Regions from separate parts of the Arthrobacter sp. A5 genome, predicted to be linked through region 1. Evidence: riboswitches for the same ligand, from Rfam matches in the RefSeq annotation. Region 1 holds a riboswitch; each other region holds the start of a gene.

Region 1 (5,409 bases):
CCGCAATAACTTCCTGCTCGCTCATCGAGCCGTATTTATCCCGGATGTCCTGGCTGATTCGCATGGAACAGAATTTGGGGCCGCACATCGAACAGAAATGCGCAGTCTTGGCCGGCTCGGCGGGAAGCGTCTCGTCGTGGAACGCCTCCGCCGTCGCCGGGTCCAAAGAAAGAGCAAACTGATCGCGCCAGCGGAACTCAAAGCGCGCCTTGGACAAGGCGTCATCGCGCAGATGGGCTCCCGGATGACCCTTGGCCAGGTCCGCGGCGTGGGCGGCAATCTTGTACGTGATCACGCCGGTCTTCACGTCGTCCTTGTTCGGAAGGCCCAGATGCTCTTTCGGCGTTACGTAGCACAGCATCGCCGTTCCATAGCGGGCAATTTCGGTCGCACCGATGGCTGAAGTGATGTGGTCATAGCCGGGTGCCACGTCCGTGACCAACGGACCAAGAGTGTAGAACGGAGCGCCGTCGCACAATCGCTGTTGCCGCTCCACGTTTTCGCGCACCAGATGGAAGGGGATGTGTCCCGGACCCTCCACCATGCCCTGCACGTCATACTTCCAGGCGCGCTTGGTCAGCTCAGCCAGGGTATCCAGCTCGGCGAACTGTGCCGCGTCGTTGGCATCCGCCGTCGAACCCGGACGCAGTCCGTCACCGAGCGAAAAGGCAACGTCGTAGCGCGCAAAGATTTCACACAGCTCGTCAAAGTGCGTGTACAGAAAATTTTCCCGGTGCTGCGACAAACACCAGCCGGCCATGATGGAGCCGCCGCGGGAGACGATCCCGGTGACCCGGTTCGCGGTCAGCGGTACGTACCGCAGCAGCACCCCGGCGTGGATTGTCATGTAGTCAACGCCCTGCTCACATTGCTCGATTACCGTGTCGCGGAAGATATCCCAGGTCAGCGCGTTGGCCTCGCCGTTGACTTTTTCCAGCGCTTGGTAGATCGGCACCGTCCCGATCGGCACGGGCGAGTTGCGGATCAGCCACTCGCGCGTGGTGTGGATATCATCCCCGGTGGACAGGTCCATCACCGTGTCGGCACCCCATTGTGTAGCCCACAGCAGCTTATCCACCTCCTCGGCGATGGAGCTGGTCACGGCGGAGTTCCCGATGTTGGCATTGATTTTCACCAGAAACGCCTTGCCAATGATCATCGGCTCGGACTCGGGATGGTTGACGTTGTTGGGGATGATGGCGCGACCGGCGGCTACCTCCGCACGCACCAGATCCACATCGCAATTCTCGCGCAGCGCCACAAAACGCATTTCATCCGTAATGAGGCCCTGGCGGGCATAATGCATCTGCGTGACGGTTCTGTTGGCGACGGCGCGCCGCGGCTTGAGCGCAACTCCGCGCCATTCCGCCGAGGCAGCACCCCGGCGCTGGGCGGATTTGCCGTCGTCGAGGAGGGTCCGTCCGCGCCCGGAATAGGTCTCGGTATCCTGACGGGCTTGAACCCAGGAGGCCCGGAACGGCTCAAGCCCAACCACCGGATCGCTGCCCGGCCCGGCGGTCCGGTAAATTCGAAACGGCGTATTCGGCACGCCGCCGGGCGAGTCCTCCAGCGCAATTTCGGTTACCGGAACCCGCAGTCCGGACGAAGCGTCCTCGACGAACCCCAATGAGTGGGACCTCAGGGACTGGGTCTCCACCAGTTGTTGTTCCGGGGAGGTGTCCCTATGTTTTTGTCAAGCCGCTTTTGGGGTTTTTTTCTTCGTAGATGCTCATGTCTCTGAGCATGGCGAAGAGCATGTCGCAGCGGCGCCGGGCCAGGGCGATCAGGGCCTGGTTGTGGCGTTTCCCTTGGGCGCGTTTTCGGTCGTAGTAGTCCCGTGAGGTGGGGTCCTTGAGGGCGGCGAACGCGGACAGGAAGAGAGCGCGCTTGAGGATCTTGTTGCCCTTCCTGGAGGGGTGGTCTCCCCGGATGGACGTCCCTGATCGCCAGGTCACCGGCGCCAGTCCGGAATAGGAGGCCAGATGCCCGGCGGTGGCGAAGTGTTTACCGACGACTTCGGTGAGGATCCTGGCTTCGGTCCTGATCCCGACCGCCGGTATCGAGCTCAGGACGAGGTGAAGAGGGTGGGCCTCCACGAGCGCCTCGACCCGGGTATGGCCTTCGACACGGGCTTTACGCAGACCGGCGAGCATGCCTGCCAGTTGGGGCAGCACGATGCCGGCTCCGGCGGTGCCGGCGACGACCACGGTTTGCTCGCCGAGGGCGGTAAAGATATCGGCTGCCCAGTGTTTGCCTGCCCGCGGGGCGAACTTGGCCAGGTACGTGGCCACCCGTGCCTGGCCGGCGGTCTTCAGTGCGGTGGGGGTCGGATATTTCACCAGCATCTCCGCCATTGCCGGGTGGTCCAGGTGTGCGCCGATCACCCGTTCGAGGGCCGGGTGGATCTGGGTCAGAAGCCCGCGGATACGGTTTGATGTAGCGGTGGTCTGCTGGGTCAGATCATCATCAAAACCGCACAGCATCGACAGCTCGGCGATCTGCTCATCGGCGACCTCGATCGAGCGCAGGGTGTGCGGCATCGTCCGGGCTGCCTCGGCGATGATGTACGCGTCCCGGGCATCGGTTTTAGCCTCGCCGGGGTGCAGATCCGCGATCCGGCGCATCGCCAACCCGGGCAGGTAACCGACCAGGATTCCGGCGGCCCGGGCCGTCGCCACCGGCAGCGCACCAATGGTGGCGGGCTGGTCCACGACCAGCAGTAGCGTGCCGTTTTTGGCCAGTGTGTCGATGATCGCCCGCAGCTTCGCTTCGTCCTGAGGCAAAGCCTTATCGAGCAGCTTCTTCCCGGATTTATCCAGCGCCACCGCGTGGTGATTGCTCTTGCCGACATCGACTCCGCTGAAGACATCGATACTCTCGTAATCCTTAATCAACCTCAAAACCTCCCGCATCCGAGACCTGTAAAACAGCGCTGGTCTGTCCTGCGGCGACAAGAGTCGGCATCCACGTTACGGCTGACCTGCCACGATAAAAACTGCCGCTGGTCCGGTCCCTATTAGCGATCCCCTGACACCTATCGGATCCCGGTGACATCACCCCCCGGATCATTGAAGACTGGGGGCATAAATCATGCCGGGAACCAACAGGCCAGCAACCCAATTCTTACTCAATTAGGGGCTACTAAAAAGGTACCGGGGGATTCCGGGGCGCGGCCTGTGACGGCCTGGACCATTCCGGCGCTGGCACCGGCACTGGCACTGGCACTGCTGGCTGTACCGGAAGGGGATGGGCATTCGGGTCTTCCGTGGACGGATTCTGGGCTGAGCCGAACGGCAAAATACTCATTGCTGGTACTCACTTCCTTCGCCGGCATTACCCGGACAGGTTCAACGGTCGCAGACTGCATCAGCCCGATCTCAGCCCCTGCAACAGGGCTCCCGTGTGGTCGTAACCGAACATACACGGGGAATACCGTCGGTGGCCAGTCGTAGGCTCAATACATGCTTGAATTACGTCCGGCCGCCTTGGCCGAATTTTCCCTGCTGCCGGCCATCGAGGCCGCTTCGGATACCATCCTGACCGAAATTGCCGGCCAGCGCCTGACGCGCCCTATGCCGTCCGGGGCCGGCGCCGCGGAGTTCGCCGCGGCGTTGCACATCATGGTCGCCGGCAGACCTGCGGTGGCCTTCGTCAGGCTGGAGGAAGTCGATGGCCAGGCCCATCTGGAACAGCTCTCCGTACAGCCGGACTTCGCCCGACACGGGATAGGCCGCGCGCTGATCCACGCCGCGGTCGCTTGGGCCAGGGAGTGTGGGTACCACGCGATGACGCTCACCACCTTCGCCGACGTGCCGTTTAATGCGCCGTTTTATGCCAGCTGCGGCTTCGCCGTGGACAGTTCGCCGGGCCCGGAACTTCTCCGGCGCCGCAATCACGAACGCGAGCTCGGCCTGGATGCGCTGGGGGATCGTGTGGTGATGCGGATCAGCCTCGATGGCAAATACCCCCAGGCGTAAAGCACCCGCTCATCGTCCGGGACGGTTCCGGCGTTTTACCGCAGCGTCGGGCTGCCCCGGCAGGTTCACCGGGCGTCGGGCCGGCCCTGGTGCTTCACCGGAAGCCTCGTCATGAACTGACGCTTCAACCTGAAGTTTCGTCGACATGGAATAAATTGAAGCTTCAAGTAATTGATCTGGATAAGGGCCACGAACAGCACGTCGGCCACCAGTCGAATCCAACGCATATCACCGCAGCGGCCGAGGCTGTCACATCACCCACCGACACCGTCAGGAGCATGACATGACCCCCACCACCTCGCCCCAGGACCTGCTCCCGGCCGACCTCGCCATGAGCACCGTGCTGCTTAAAGTGGGGGACATGAATGTCATGTCCGCCTACTATCAGCAGGCGCTGGGCCTGGATATCGTCACTGAGGCCGACGGCGGTCTTTACCTGGGACGGGAAAGTACTGCGCTGGTGCATCTCGCCCCGGCGCCGGGGCTGCAGGTGGGCCGCCGCGGGGAGGCCGGCCTGTTCCACACGGCGCTGCTGTTCGAGGACCAGGCCTCTCTGGCGGCCACGGTCGCCAGCGCCGCGCAGTTTGAGCCGCACGCCTTCGTCGGCAGCGCCGACCATCTGGTCAGCGAGGCGTTTTACTTCACCGATCCGGAGGGCAACGGCATCGAGTTGTACTACGACAGGCCGCGGACGCAATGGCAGTGGGAGGACGGGCAGGTGGCCATGGACTCGCTGGCCCTGTCCCCGCAGCAGTACCTCGACGAGCACCTCACCGAAGCGGTTCTGGCCGGTCAGCGGCAGCAGCATGCCGCCGTCGGCCACGTCCACCTGCAGGTCGGTGACGTGCAGAGCGCGCACGACTTCTACGTGGACACGCTGGGTTTCGAGAAGACGGCCAGCTGGCACGGTCAGGCCCTGTTTGTCTCCGCCGGCGGCTATCATCACCACATGGCCATGAATGTCTGGAACAGCCGGGGTGCCGGGCCGCGCAAGGACACGCTCGGACTCGGTGAGGTGCTGATTGCGCTGCGCAGGAAGGACGACGTCGGCGCTCTTGCCGAGCGGCTGGCCCACCATGGAGTCGCCGCGGCCAACACCGGCGCCGAACTGGTCTTCGCGGATCCGTGGAACAATCGGATCCGCGTTACTGTGGACACTGAGGCAGGCGCCTGAGTACGGCACGGCGGCTGCAAGACCATCGACGTTGGAGGCCGCAGCCTTGTCCACACTTTCGGAATTCTTCATAGCTGACCACCGCAGTGCCGTGGCCCACGCGCATGCCCTGGACGCGGGCAAGACCCCGCCAACGCAGCTGTCCCGGCTGGAAGTGCCGGATCTGACGGACCTGGATGTGGAGATCCTAGCCGAACTGGCCGTCAAAGCCGTCCATGCGACGGGGACCGACTGCGAGCTGGGACTGGTGGACATTGA
Region 2 (5,409 bases), 1.4 Mb from region 1:
CTGCGGGCAACGTCAGACCGCGCAACTCTTTGCGGCGCAGCTTCGGACCGCGCAGCTTCAAGGGGCCGGCCGTCGGCTGAAAGCCGGAGCCGCGCTCCCCCTAGCACTTCCGTGAAATCCTCATCGTGGGTCACCGAGATCACCGCGGTGCCGGCATCGAGCAGTTCCGTGAGCAGGCTCGCGAGTTCGGCCCAGGTATTGGCGTCCTGGCCGAACGTCGGCTCGTCCAGCACCAGCAGCGATGGGCTTGCGGCCAGTACGGTGGCCACGGAGAGCCTGCGTTTCTCACCGCCGGAGAGCGTGTACGGGTTGGCCTCGGTCAGATGCGTCAGCCGTAGCCGTTCCAGCAGCTCCCCCACCCGATCGGACCCCCGGCCCAGGATTTTCGGTCCGAAATTCAGCTCGTCCAGCACACGCCCGGTGATGAACTGATGCTCGGGCTCCTGGAACACGGTGCCGATGCGCTGGATCAGCTCTCCTCCCCTCCACCGATGGGGTTCCGGTCCGGCCCCACGGCGCAGTCCTTTGCCGGCGCGCAGCTCTCCGTCCAACGGCGGCAGCAATCCGCCCAAGGTGAGGGCGAGCGTCGATTTCCCGGCACCGTTTGGCCCCGTGATGCTCAGCGCCGAACCTGCGGTCACCGTCAGGTCGACGCCCGACGACGCCGCTATGGCCGGGTGCCGTGCGGCACGGCCGCGCTTTCGGCTATCCGTTGCCTGCCGCGACACCGCGAGCTGCCCAGCGTGCAGCAGTAGATCCCCGCTGCCGGAGCTGCCGCCGGCCAGACTGCCGGGGCCGCTCGACGCCGGACTGACATACCCGAAGGATGTCTGGACCGCAGCGCCAGCAGCGGGCCCGCGGAGCATTTCGGCCCCGGTACGGGTGCGCGGGCGGGTGGCGGGCACATAGCCGGGCACCCAGACTCCCGCGCCGGTCAGCATTTGCCGGGCCTGCATCAGCACCTGGCGGGGCGGACCGTCAATCAGCACTCCGCCGCCGTGGCCCCGGTCCCCTGGCGCGAGCACCACGATCCGGTCCACCGCATCCACCCAGACCGCCACCCTGTGCTCGACCACCACCATCGTGGCCCCGGTCCGGTCCAGCATCCGCAGCACGGCGTCGCGGACCTCAAGCACCCCGGCGGGATCAAGGTTCGCGGTGGGTTCGTCCAGCAGCAGCAGACCCGGCTGCATGGCCAGAATACCGGCCAGACCAAGGCGCTGTTTCTGCCCGCCGGAGAGTGCCGAGGTGGCACGGTCCAGTGGAAAATCCAGTCCGACGGCATCGAGTGCGCCGACGACCCGGCGCCAGATCTCGTCCCGGGGAACGGCAAGATTTTCCGCACCGAACGCCACATCGTCACCGATCCGCGAGAGCACCACCTGCGCTTCCGGATCCTGCTGCATCAGGCCGGCACGCCCGCGGCGGGCGGCGGGATTTTCGCCGTCGACCGTCAGCAGGCCCGACTCCGCTGCATCCTGATCCGCCCCCAGCACCCCGGCGAGGGCATGCAGCAGGGTGGATTTTCCGGCCCCCGAGGGCCCCAGCAGCAGCACGCGCTCCCCCGGGGAGATCTCCAGTTCCAGATCGTGGACGGCCTGCGCCGCGCGCCCGGAATGCTGCCAGCCCCAACCTTTCGCGGAAACCGCGGCGGCCCGAACGCCCTCCCGGGTTCCGCCGTTGTCGTAGCTAGCCATGTCCTAGAACGCAGACTCCGCCGCGGCCCGCCGGGACGCCAGATTGGCCAGCGCACCCGTCTTCGCGAGTCCGCGGACCGCAAGCCAGGAGAGCAGCCCGGCGATGAGTGCACCGGAGACCGCGCCGAAGACCAGGTAAACGGTCTTCCACGCCACATCCCATTCCGCGTTGTACCCCAGATTATCCAGAATTCCCATGGCCACACCGGCCATCGCCCCGGCCAGCAGGGCAATCGGCAGGTTGAATTTGCGGTACCGGAAGACGGCGAAGGCCAGCTCCGCGCCGATACCCTGCACCAGGCCCGACAGCAGCACGGTAAGGCCGAAATGTGAGCCAAGTAACGCCTCGACCAAGGCGGCGATAATTTCGCAGTACAGCGCCGCGCCGGGTTTGCGGATCACCAGCCCGCCGATCACACCCGCAATCAGCCAGCCGCCGCCATAGAGCCCGCCCAGCGGCGGAAAGGCCGCAGTGATAATGGAAATGCCCGCGTAGCCGGCGGACCAGAGCCAGAAAATGACGCCGACGGCGACGGCCAGGACGGAGGCGACGACGATGTCAACGACCCGCCAGTTTGAGGCGGTCCGGGCACCTGTGGCGCTGCCCAATGGCTGTGTCGATCCGGGGTCCGGCGATGTCGGTGTGGATTCGGGGCCGTTTCCGCCCGCGTGTGTCTTACTCATTGCGTTTCCTCCTTTTCAGGAGGGGCGGCAGGGTGCTTGCAGGGCACCGCATGCCGAAGAGAACTCGACTCCCTTCGCCGGTACTAGCCGGATCAGGTTCGAGGGTCTGCGGCTGTCCGCACTCTCAGCGCCCGGTTCCGTTGGACGGATCCGGCGCTCCCCTGTCGTGTTAATTGCAACTCCCAGCCTACACCGGACTCCGTGCCCGTGCGCGGCATCTCATCGGTCTCGTGCAACGGCCGCTGTTCGCGCTAGGCTGTCGGATAGCCGGTCGGCTGGGGCTTCGGTTCCGACGCCGGGCGGCATGTGCACATTTTTTCTTTTTCGTTGTGAGCGACGTTTTATCCCCACCGGGTACCGACCCGGTAAGCCCCGAGGAGGCCACATGAACATCCTGCTGAAACTGCTGGGGACCGGAGTTAGCATCGGTGCGGGGTTCCTCGCCAACAAGACTGTGGACCTGGTGTGGCAGAAAAGCACCGGGAAGAAGCCACCGAAGGACGGCACCAACCTGGAGTACAGCCTGCGCTCGGCGCTGACCTTCGCGCTGGTCTCCTCCGCCGTCGCCGCCATCATCCAGGTCATCGCCGGCCGCGGGACGCAGAAGGCAATCGCCCGGATCAACAAGAGCCCGAACGAGGTTTAGCCCGCCGGGACGGGCGCCTCAGTTTCCGGTTTCGTAGGTGTCCTGGTCAGTGTGTGTCCGGTCCGGCCTCCCACGGACCGCCTCGCGTGCGCCGCTGCCACCACGTCGTCCAGTTCGTCGACGCTGAGCATGTCCTGGCGCAGGTGCTTGGTCCGGTAGCCGGCGCGTCCGACCATGTGCGCCGAGACGGGCACGGTCAGCAGCTGGAATATCCAGGCCACCAGCAGCACCGGCAGTACCGCCCAGTCGCGTTGCTGCAGCCCCACTGCCGCCAGCAGCAGGAGCAGACCGAGCACCTGGGGCTTGGTGGCCGCATGCATCCGGCTCATCAGGTCCGGAAACCGCAATAGCCCGATGGTGGCGGCCAGGGACATCAGCGCGCCCACCAGAATGAAGATGATGCTCAGGACGTCGATGATGTCATCGACGGCTGCTGCAGGTCCGTTCATTCCTAACCTTTCCGGTCCAAGACGAAGCGTGCTACGGTCACCGAGCCGATGAAACCGATGAGGCTCAGTGCCACCAGCAGCGCCAGACTGTGCAGGTGGTGATTCACCGCCATATCGGTGGCCAGCGCCGCCCCCACGATGGCCAGCAGGACATCCGCTGCCAGCACCCGGTCCAGCAGGGACGGCCCAACTGCCATCCGGTAGATGGCGCCCGCGGCCGCCAGGGACAGAATTACCGTCACGATCACGAGCACCAACGTCATCGCGTTCATGGCTTAGCCCTGCCCGTTTCGGCCCGCAGGGCGGCCACCTCCTCTTGAGTGCCCATCACCCGGATCAGCCACGCTTCCACGCCGCGCACACGGGTGTTGGCGAGCCTGCTGACGCTGCTGGCCATGGCACGCGTCTGGAACCGCGCATTCTGGCGCACCCCACAGGACGCCGAACTGCCGGATCCCGTGCTGCTGGCCACCAAACCCGACGGGACGACGGCGCTGCGCACCAGCAAGTACGTCAGCAACACCGCGTCGGGGCGTTTCCAGGGCAAAGGCACCGTTCCGCTGCTGCCGAAAATGATGGTCGGCTCGACGATGGGGCTGGTGGGTCTGGGGCTTGCCCTGACCGTATTCGCCGGTCCGCTGTTCCAGCTGACCAATTCGGCCGCAAGCGAGATGCTGGACCGTGGTGCGTACATTGCAGCGGTGCTGGGCGGAACGGCGGCGGGCAAATGACGCGAAAAAGAGTCCCGCTCCGGCAGGAACTTCCCCTGCTGATCTGGCTGCTGATCATCTGGGGTGCGCTGTGGCGCGACTTCAGCGTGGGCAATTTGGTGTTCGGCGCCCTGATCGCACTGGGCATATCCCGGCTGTTCTACCTTCCTCCCGTCGAACTCAGCGGCCGCTTCAACGTCGTTAAGGCGTTCGTCTTTGCGCTGATTTTTATTCGGGACATCGTGACCGCGAGCTTCCAGGTGTTTTACCGACGTGCATCAGGGTCTGCGTCCCCGGGTCCAGGTGCGCCAGCTTGACGGCCAGGTCCGCCATGTTGATGGTGCCGGTGGCGGCGTAGATCATCGCGATGGCGCTCAGGAACAGCAGCGAGGACACGACGCTGACCACCACGTAGGTCACGCCGGCCCGGATCCGCTCCCCCGTACCCCCGAGGGTCATCAGTACATAGCTGGCGGTCAGCAGAATCTCAAACCCCACGTAGAGATTGAACAGATCCCCGGACAGGAAGGCATTGGAGACGCCCGCCACCAGAATCAGGTACGTCGGATGGAACACCGAAACGGGACCCTCTTCGTCGCCGTCGGCCTCGCCCTGCCCGGTCGCGTAGATCAACACGGAAAGGCTGATGGCTGCCCAGCGGAACCGCCATCGCCCCGCTCTGCCAGACGGAGGCCAGCAGCAGCACCTCCACCAGCAGCGTAAAGGCCAGCACCGAGATGCTCATGGTGCGCTGGGCACGGGGATGGCGGATCAGCAGGAAGGCCGCTGCGGCTCCCAGGAAGGGCAGGACGACGGCGAGGGGTGCGAAAGCGGTGACGTTCACTTCCGGCTCCCTCCGTCGGTGGGGCGCGGGTCTGTCCTGTGGTCACCCGGCGTTTGGGCGGCAGGCTTTTCCTCGTCGCCGAACTCCGTGGTTTCCATGGCTATCTCCGAGTCTTCTTCGGCGTCAAAATTGTCCTGCGTGGCCACCCCTGGATCCTCCACATCGTCCTGGATTTCGTCCTGCCGGCCCAGCAGCCAGGACCGGTAAATCAGCCCGAGCAGGAAGGACGTCACCGCGAAGGAAATGACAATGGAAGTCAGAATCAGTGCCTGCGGGAGCGAGTCGTTGTATTCCTGCGCCGGAATACCTTTGCCAAAATCGGCACCAAGCCGGCGTACCCGCCGGTGGACAGCAGCAGAATGTTTGTGGCATTGGCCAG
Region 3 (5,409 bases), 790 kb from region 1:
CACAGCGATCGGCAGCGAAACGGAGCCGATCTTCAGCGCGTCCAGCGCGGTGTTCAGGCCAGGAATGAATTTACCCAGCAGCAGCCCGACTGCCATAGCCGCAATGATCCACACCGGTAGAAACCGATCCACGGTGGAGAGTTTGCCCAAACCGGCGGCCTCTGCGGCTGGTGAAGGGGCGGTGGTCTGAATACTCACAGGGCTCCTAGTCAGATCGACGTAAGATTGATGGTTGTCGATACAGAAAGTATTGCCCCATATATCGACAACTGTCAATATATGGCCCATAATAAAGATATGCACACTACAGTAGCGACCGAGACCGGGGATGATCAGCCCTGCTGCGAACCGGGCGGGCTCCCGGTCCTCAATGCCGCCCAAGCGCACGATGCGGCACGGATCCTCAAGGCGCTCTCCGACCCGAACAGGTTGCGGCTGCTCTCGATCGTCAAAGCAGGCGACGGCGGCAAAGCCTGCGTGTGCGACCTCACCGAACCCCTCGATTTGGGCCAACCCACCGTCTCCCATCATCTCAAGATCCTGGTCGACGCCGGATTGTTGGAGCGCGAGAAACGCGGCACGTGGGCGTACTATTCCTTGGTGCCCGGTGCCCTCGAACGGGCCGCCTCGCTGATCACGCAGCTTTGACCATAAATCGTCGCCCCGGCATCCAGGTGCGCCGCATGGCTGATGGCGACTGGGAAGCAGTCCGGCGCATCTACGGCCAGGGGATCGCCAGCGGCAACGCCACCTTCGAAGCACTCGTGCCGACAAAGTCGGAGTTCCTGTCATCGCGCATACCCGAGCTTTGCCTCACTGCAACTGACGGCGGTGCCATCATTGGCTGGGCAGCGGCATCACCAACCTCTGCCCGAGGTGCCTACCGCGGCGTCGTTGAACACTCCATTTACGTTGATCCAGAGCAGGCAGGCCGTGGCATCGGCCGCATTTTGCTCAGCGAACTCATCAACAGTGCCCGTGCGAACGGATACTGGACCATCCAATCCGCGATCTTCCCGGAGAACACCGCCAGCCGCGCCCTGCATCGCAAGGCAGGATTCCGTGAAGTCGGCCGACGTGAACGCATCGCCCTGATGGCCCACGGACCTTGGGCCGGACAATGGCGTGACACCATCCTCTACGAGCTCCGCCTCTAACAGCCACGGCTGACCTTCGATCAGTAAGGCTGGCCTCTGACCACCAAGCCCGCGACCACGAGCCTCTGACCGCATAACCGAAATCAACTACGAAACTGACTCAATAACTCGACGTGCGCGTGAACAAGCTCGTATCGGGTCGTCGCATACCGTCCCTTGGCCCTGGTTCCCGGCGCCCAATTACCGATAGCACCCGCGTCCCGTAAGCCGATGCAGCAGCGCCGCGCTAGTCCCCCGGCGGAGTCTTCAGCGTCCAAGGGTTTTCCCAGGTTCCGGCTTCTCCCCACTTCATGGTTTCCCTTGGGCATCCTTGACCTCGTCGTCGAACCCGGCCGTCATCCTACGCGCGTGCCCATGCTCTGGGTACAAACAGGTGGCCGCCGGCCGCAGGCCCCCCTCAAGGAATCCGTTTTGTTCAGGCAACGCAAGTACGTCACCGCTGCCACAATTCAGGAAGCAGTAAGTCGGCTGGACCGGTCATCTTCGTTCGGTGGGGCGCCAGCAGCCGGGCGGTCCAGCCCCAGATGACCGCGCAGCGTCGAGGCGGTGTAGCGGGTGCGGAAGAGTCCCCGGCGCTGGAGGACGGGGATGACGTCATCGACGAACTCGTCCAGGGAATCGGGCAGCAGCGGGGGCATCAGGTTGAACCCGTCAGCGCCTCCGGAGCGGAACCAGAGCTCCATCTGGTCAGCGATCTGCTCCGGCGTGCCGACCATGGTGCAGTGGCCCCCTCCTGCGGCCAGGCGCCCCAGCAACTGCCGCACGGTGGGACGTTCGGTTTCAATAATGCGCAATATGGTGGCATAACGGCCCTGCGGCCCAGTAAATTCTGCCGCCGGTGGCAGGGACGGCACGGGGGCGTCCAGCTCCCAGCCGGTACAGTCCTGCTGCACGAACGTGCCCAGCTGTGTCAGGGATTCTCCGGTGGGCAGCAGCGCATCCGTCCGGTCCTGTTTGGCCCGGGCTTCGGCCGCGGTGGAGCCCACATACGTCACCAATCCGGGCATGATCGCTACCTTCTGCGGATTACGCCCGGCAGCAGCGATCCGCTGTTTCATATCCGCATAGTAGGCCTGGGCGCTGGGAAGATCGTAGGCCACGGCGTAAATCCCTTCCGCGTACCGGGCGGCAAGATCCCGGCCGGCCCCGGAAGCACCGGCCTGGAACAGCACGGGGCGTCCCTGCGGGCCCCGGGGCACATTCAAGGGCCCCTCCACCCGGAAGTGGTCCCCCTCATGATGCAACGGCCGGACCAGGGCCGGATCGGCATAGAACCCGGCCCTGTCCCGAACCAGCGCATCATCAGCCCAAGAGTCCCACAACCCCAGCGCTACCTCAATGAACTCCGCAGCGCGGCCGTAGCGCTGCGCGTGGCCGGGCATCGCTTCCAGCCCGTGATTGCGGGCTTCAGCATCGAACATCGACGTGACCACGTTCGCCCCGATCCGCCCGGCACTGATGTGATCCAGGGAGGCGAGCATCCGGGCAGCATGAAAAGGGGAATAAAAGGTCGCCGAGACGGTGCTGATAAGCCCGATGTTTTCCGTTGCCCGGGCCATGGCCGCCAGCGCGGTCAACGGTTCCAGAAACCATCTCGGCCCGGCGCCGACGTCACCGGCGGACTGCCCGTCGGCGAAAAACACGGCATCGAACAAGCCGCGTTCGGCGCTTTGTGCGAGCCGCTCATAATAGCCGATCTCTCCGAGCTGCTCCAGCGGCGATCCGCGCCGCCGCCACGCAGCACCGTGGTGGCCGGCTCCCAGCAGGAAAGCGTTCAAATGCAGTTGCCGATTCCCGTTCATCGCCAGGGCGCCTAGTCCATGACCAGTCCGCCGTCGACCACCAGGTTCTGCCCGGTAACCGACCGCGCCCAAGGCGAGGCGAAAAACAAGATGGCATCGGCGAACTCGGCCGGGGTGGTGACCTTACCCAGGGGGGTCGAAGCGGCAATGTAGTCAAAGACCTCCTCCGGGGTTGCGGCGCTGGCATCAGTGGTGCGCAGCAGGCCGCCGGAGACCATGTTCACGGCAATATTGTGCTGCCCCAGATCCTTGGCCATGGTGCGCGTCAAGGACAGCAGGGCGGCCTTGGCCGCGGTGTAGTCGTGGTACGGGACCACCGGGTTCTGGAACAGATTGGTCCCAACGTTGATGATGCGCCCAAACCCGTGGCCGCGCATCCCCTCCAAAGCCTGCTGGGTCGTGGTCAAAGCACCCCGGACACTGCCGGCGAACTGTGCCTCGAACTCCGCCCATGAAATATCCCCGGCACCGGAGCGGGCATCCCCGTTAAACGAGAAATCGGCCAGCGCATTATTGACCACAGTGGTGACGGCGGAACCGAAATGGGACCTGGCCTGCTCCAGCAAAACCGACACCTGACCGGCGTCGGTGACGTCAGCCTGCAGAGCAACAGCGCGCTCGGGGCCATAACCGGCGGCCAGTTCCCCGGCGGCTTCGGCACTGCGGCGGTAATTGATGACCACCCGCGCCCCCCGGCCCGCGAACGCCTGCACAATACTGCTGCCCAGGCCCCGCCCGCCGCCGGTCACAAGAACAATTTGTTCTGCCAGTTCCATCAGTTTCTTCACCTTCGGATAAGGCGAAAGGATGCGATCCGGACGCCAGGACCGTGCGAACCGTTGCAGGACATCCCTTCGCTAGTGTCAACTAGATCAGGTTCAACGGGTGTCATCTCAGCCGGGCCAATAAAGCCGCCCGGCACCCCGTGTCACTGGGAGCGAGTATATACCCATCCCGCGGCCAAACCAGCGCCCGCACCTGGCCGTGCGGCCGCCGTGCCCTGCCCGAACCGCTTCCCAAACGGCTCCCGTCCCGGACACCGCGGCGCGACCACCGGACCTCCCGTACCGCGGGCACCGGTACCCCCGTGGACCGGCCGGCCCTGCAAACCACCAAAACAGACACCTCCAATAACCGCATCAACATACAGGGGTTAGCGGCCCAACAGTGCAAACCTGCCGCCGCCGGCTAGCCTGCGTGCTGATCCGCGTGGGGGTCGGGGATGCCGATGTACTGCGTGTAGAGGTATTCCTGGATTCCTCGCAGACCGCGACATTGCCGTGGGGTAAACGTGGGGTGGCCGTCGATGCAATCAGGCACCATGACAATCACTGCGCGTGCCTCAGCCTGAATTCAGGCCCAGTAACCCCGTAACCGAAGGGACCATGGGCAAGGAATCGCACACTTCGGTAGTCACCGGGGGCGCACCGAAGGCGGCCGGCTTCTCAGGGCGTCCGTAGTCGACAGCACGAGCCTTCAGCTCCTGCTGGGAGCTTGCCTGGACCGCGACGCGCGAAGCATCCGCAGAGCCGTTTCGGTCCATTAACACGCGATTCCCGCACAGATCACTAGCAACGTCTTTTTACCGGGGGCGCGACGGCCGGTCTGAGAGTGGCTTCGTCATCGAGACCTGACTGACACATCACGGTCAAGTCCCGCTGCCCCGACACCCGATCCATCAGGACGGCCTGGTCACTGACCTCGCAGCAGTGCCGCGCTAGATCGCCCGCATGCGGTTGTTCCGCGGGTTGTGTTCGAGCTCTGCAAGACCCAGCGCTTCCAGAAGCGGAGGTAGGTACATGCCGACCCTGCCGCGATATCCCTTTTTGAGCCCATACCAACCACCCACGGGATTCGTAATGGCCCGACCCCAGGACTCCACCGTGCCGTCCTTGGCGGATTTCTGTTCGTCCGCGCTGCCGAGTTCCACCCAGTCGCCACGGTCGCGGAGCATGGCGTGCAGCTCGCCAACAATCCGCAGCTGGTACTTCAACACCGTCTTGCCCACGGTGCAGACCAGCTCTTGCGGGTCGGGACCTTCGTCGCGGTACATCGTGTACTCAGACGTCCCCGGCGGAGTCTTCAGTGTCCACGGGTTTTCCCTGGTGCCGGCTGCTCCCCAATTAACCGTTGCCATGGGCATCCTTGTCCTCGTCGTCGAACCCTGCCGTCATCCTACGCGAGTGCCCATGTTCTGGGTACGAACTGGAGGCCGCCGGCCGCAGGCCCCCGTCAAGGAGTCCCTTTCTTTCAGGCAAGTACGCTGAAGCCTGTGGACACGTTTCATCTGCCGTTGCCCGTGGTCAGGGAAGCTATCTCGGACAGTGAGCGGCGCAGCTCCCGGTAGCGTTCGGCCCCTAGCGCCTCGGACCAGCGCCGCTCGGTTTCGGCGATGATGTGTCGCGAAAGGTCCACGGCGGCGCTTCCTGCCGCCGTCAATGTCACTACCT

Evidence for each region. Region 1 has a riboswitch for thiamine pyrophosphate ahead of ACLLJI_RS12685 (IS110 family transposase). Riboswitches for the same ligand answer to the same signal wherever they lie in the genome.
Region 2: it holds a riboswitch for thiamine pyrophosphate, as region 1 does, so the genes downstream of both, ACLLJI_RS19340 (ECF transporter S component) here and ACLLJI_RS12685 (IS110 family transposase) in region 1, are expected to answer to the same signal.
Region 3: it holds a riboswitch for thiamine pyrophosphate, as region 1 does, so the genes downstream of both, ACLLJI_RS16375 (3-oxoacyl-ACP reductase) here and ACLLJI_RS12685 (IS110 family transposase) in region 1, are expected to answer to the same signal.

The regions. Positions count from the first base shown of each region.
Region 1 covers NZ_CP180316.1:2,671,175-2,676,583, reverse strand. The annotation lists gene thiC (phosphomethylpyrimidine synthase ThiC) at 1-1,657, opposite strand, end outside; gene ACLLJI_RS12685 (IS110 family transposase) at 1,683-2,912, opposite strand; TPP riboswitch at 3,303-3,412, opposite strand; gene ACLLJI_RS12680 (GNAT family N-acetyltransferase) at 3,462-3,977, shown strand; gene ACLLJI_RS12675 (VOC family protein) at 4,261-5,151, shown strand; gene ACLLJI_RS12670 (hypothetical protein) at 5,198-5,409, shown strand, end outside.
Region 2 covers NZ_CP180316.1:4,075,005-4,080,413, forward strand. The annotation lists gene ACLLJI_RS19335 (ABC transporter ATP-binding protein) at 1-1,697, opposite strand, end outside; gene ACLLJI_RS19340 (ECF transporter S component) at 1,701-2,381, opposite strand; TPP riboswitch at 2,434-2,554, opposite strand; gene ACLLJI_RS19345 (DUF4235 domain-containing protein) at 2,767-3,027, shown strand; gene mnhG (monovalent cation/H(+) antiporter subunit G) at 3,024-3,476, opposite strand; gene ACLLJI_RS19355 (monovalent cation/H+ antiporter complex subunit F) at 3,479-3,739, opposite strand; gene ACLLJI_RS19360 (hypothetical protein) at 3,745-3,873, opposite strand; partial or broken gene ACLLJI_RS19365 (Na+/H+ antiporter subunit D) at 3,842-4,207, shown strand; partial or broken gene ACLLJI_RS19370 (Na+/H+ antiporter subunit E) at 4,204-4,455, shown strand; partial or broken gene ACLLJI_RS19375 (proton-conducting transporter transmembrane domain-containing protein) at 4,457-5,030, opposite strand; gene ACLLJI_RS19380 (hypothetical protein) at 5,027-5,263, opposite strand.
Region 3 covers NZ_CP180316.1:3,464,401-3,469,809, forward strand. The annotation lists gene arsB (ACR3 family arsenite efflux transporter) at 1-198, opposite strand, end outside; gene ACLLJI_RS16360 (ArsR/SmtB family transcription factor) at 298-648, shown strand; gene ACLLJI_RS16365 (GNAT family N-acetyltransferase) at 684-1,157, shown strand; gene ACLLJI_RS16370 (LLM class flavin-dependent oxidoreductase) at 1,607-2,959, opposite strand; gene ACLLJI_RS16375 (3-oxoacyl-ACP reductase) at 2,971-3,735, opposite strand; TPP riboswitch at 3,792-3,895, opposite strand; gene ACLLJI_RS16380 (DUF6855 family protein) at 4,677-5,096, opposite strand; gene ACLLJI_RS16385 (MarR family winged helix-turn-helix transcriptional regulator) at 5,243-5,409, opposite strand, start outside.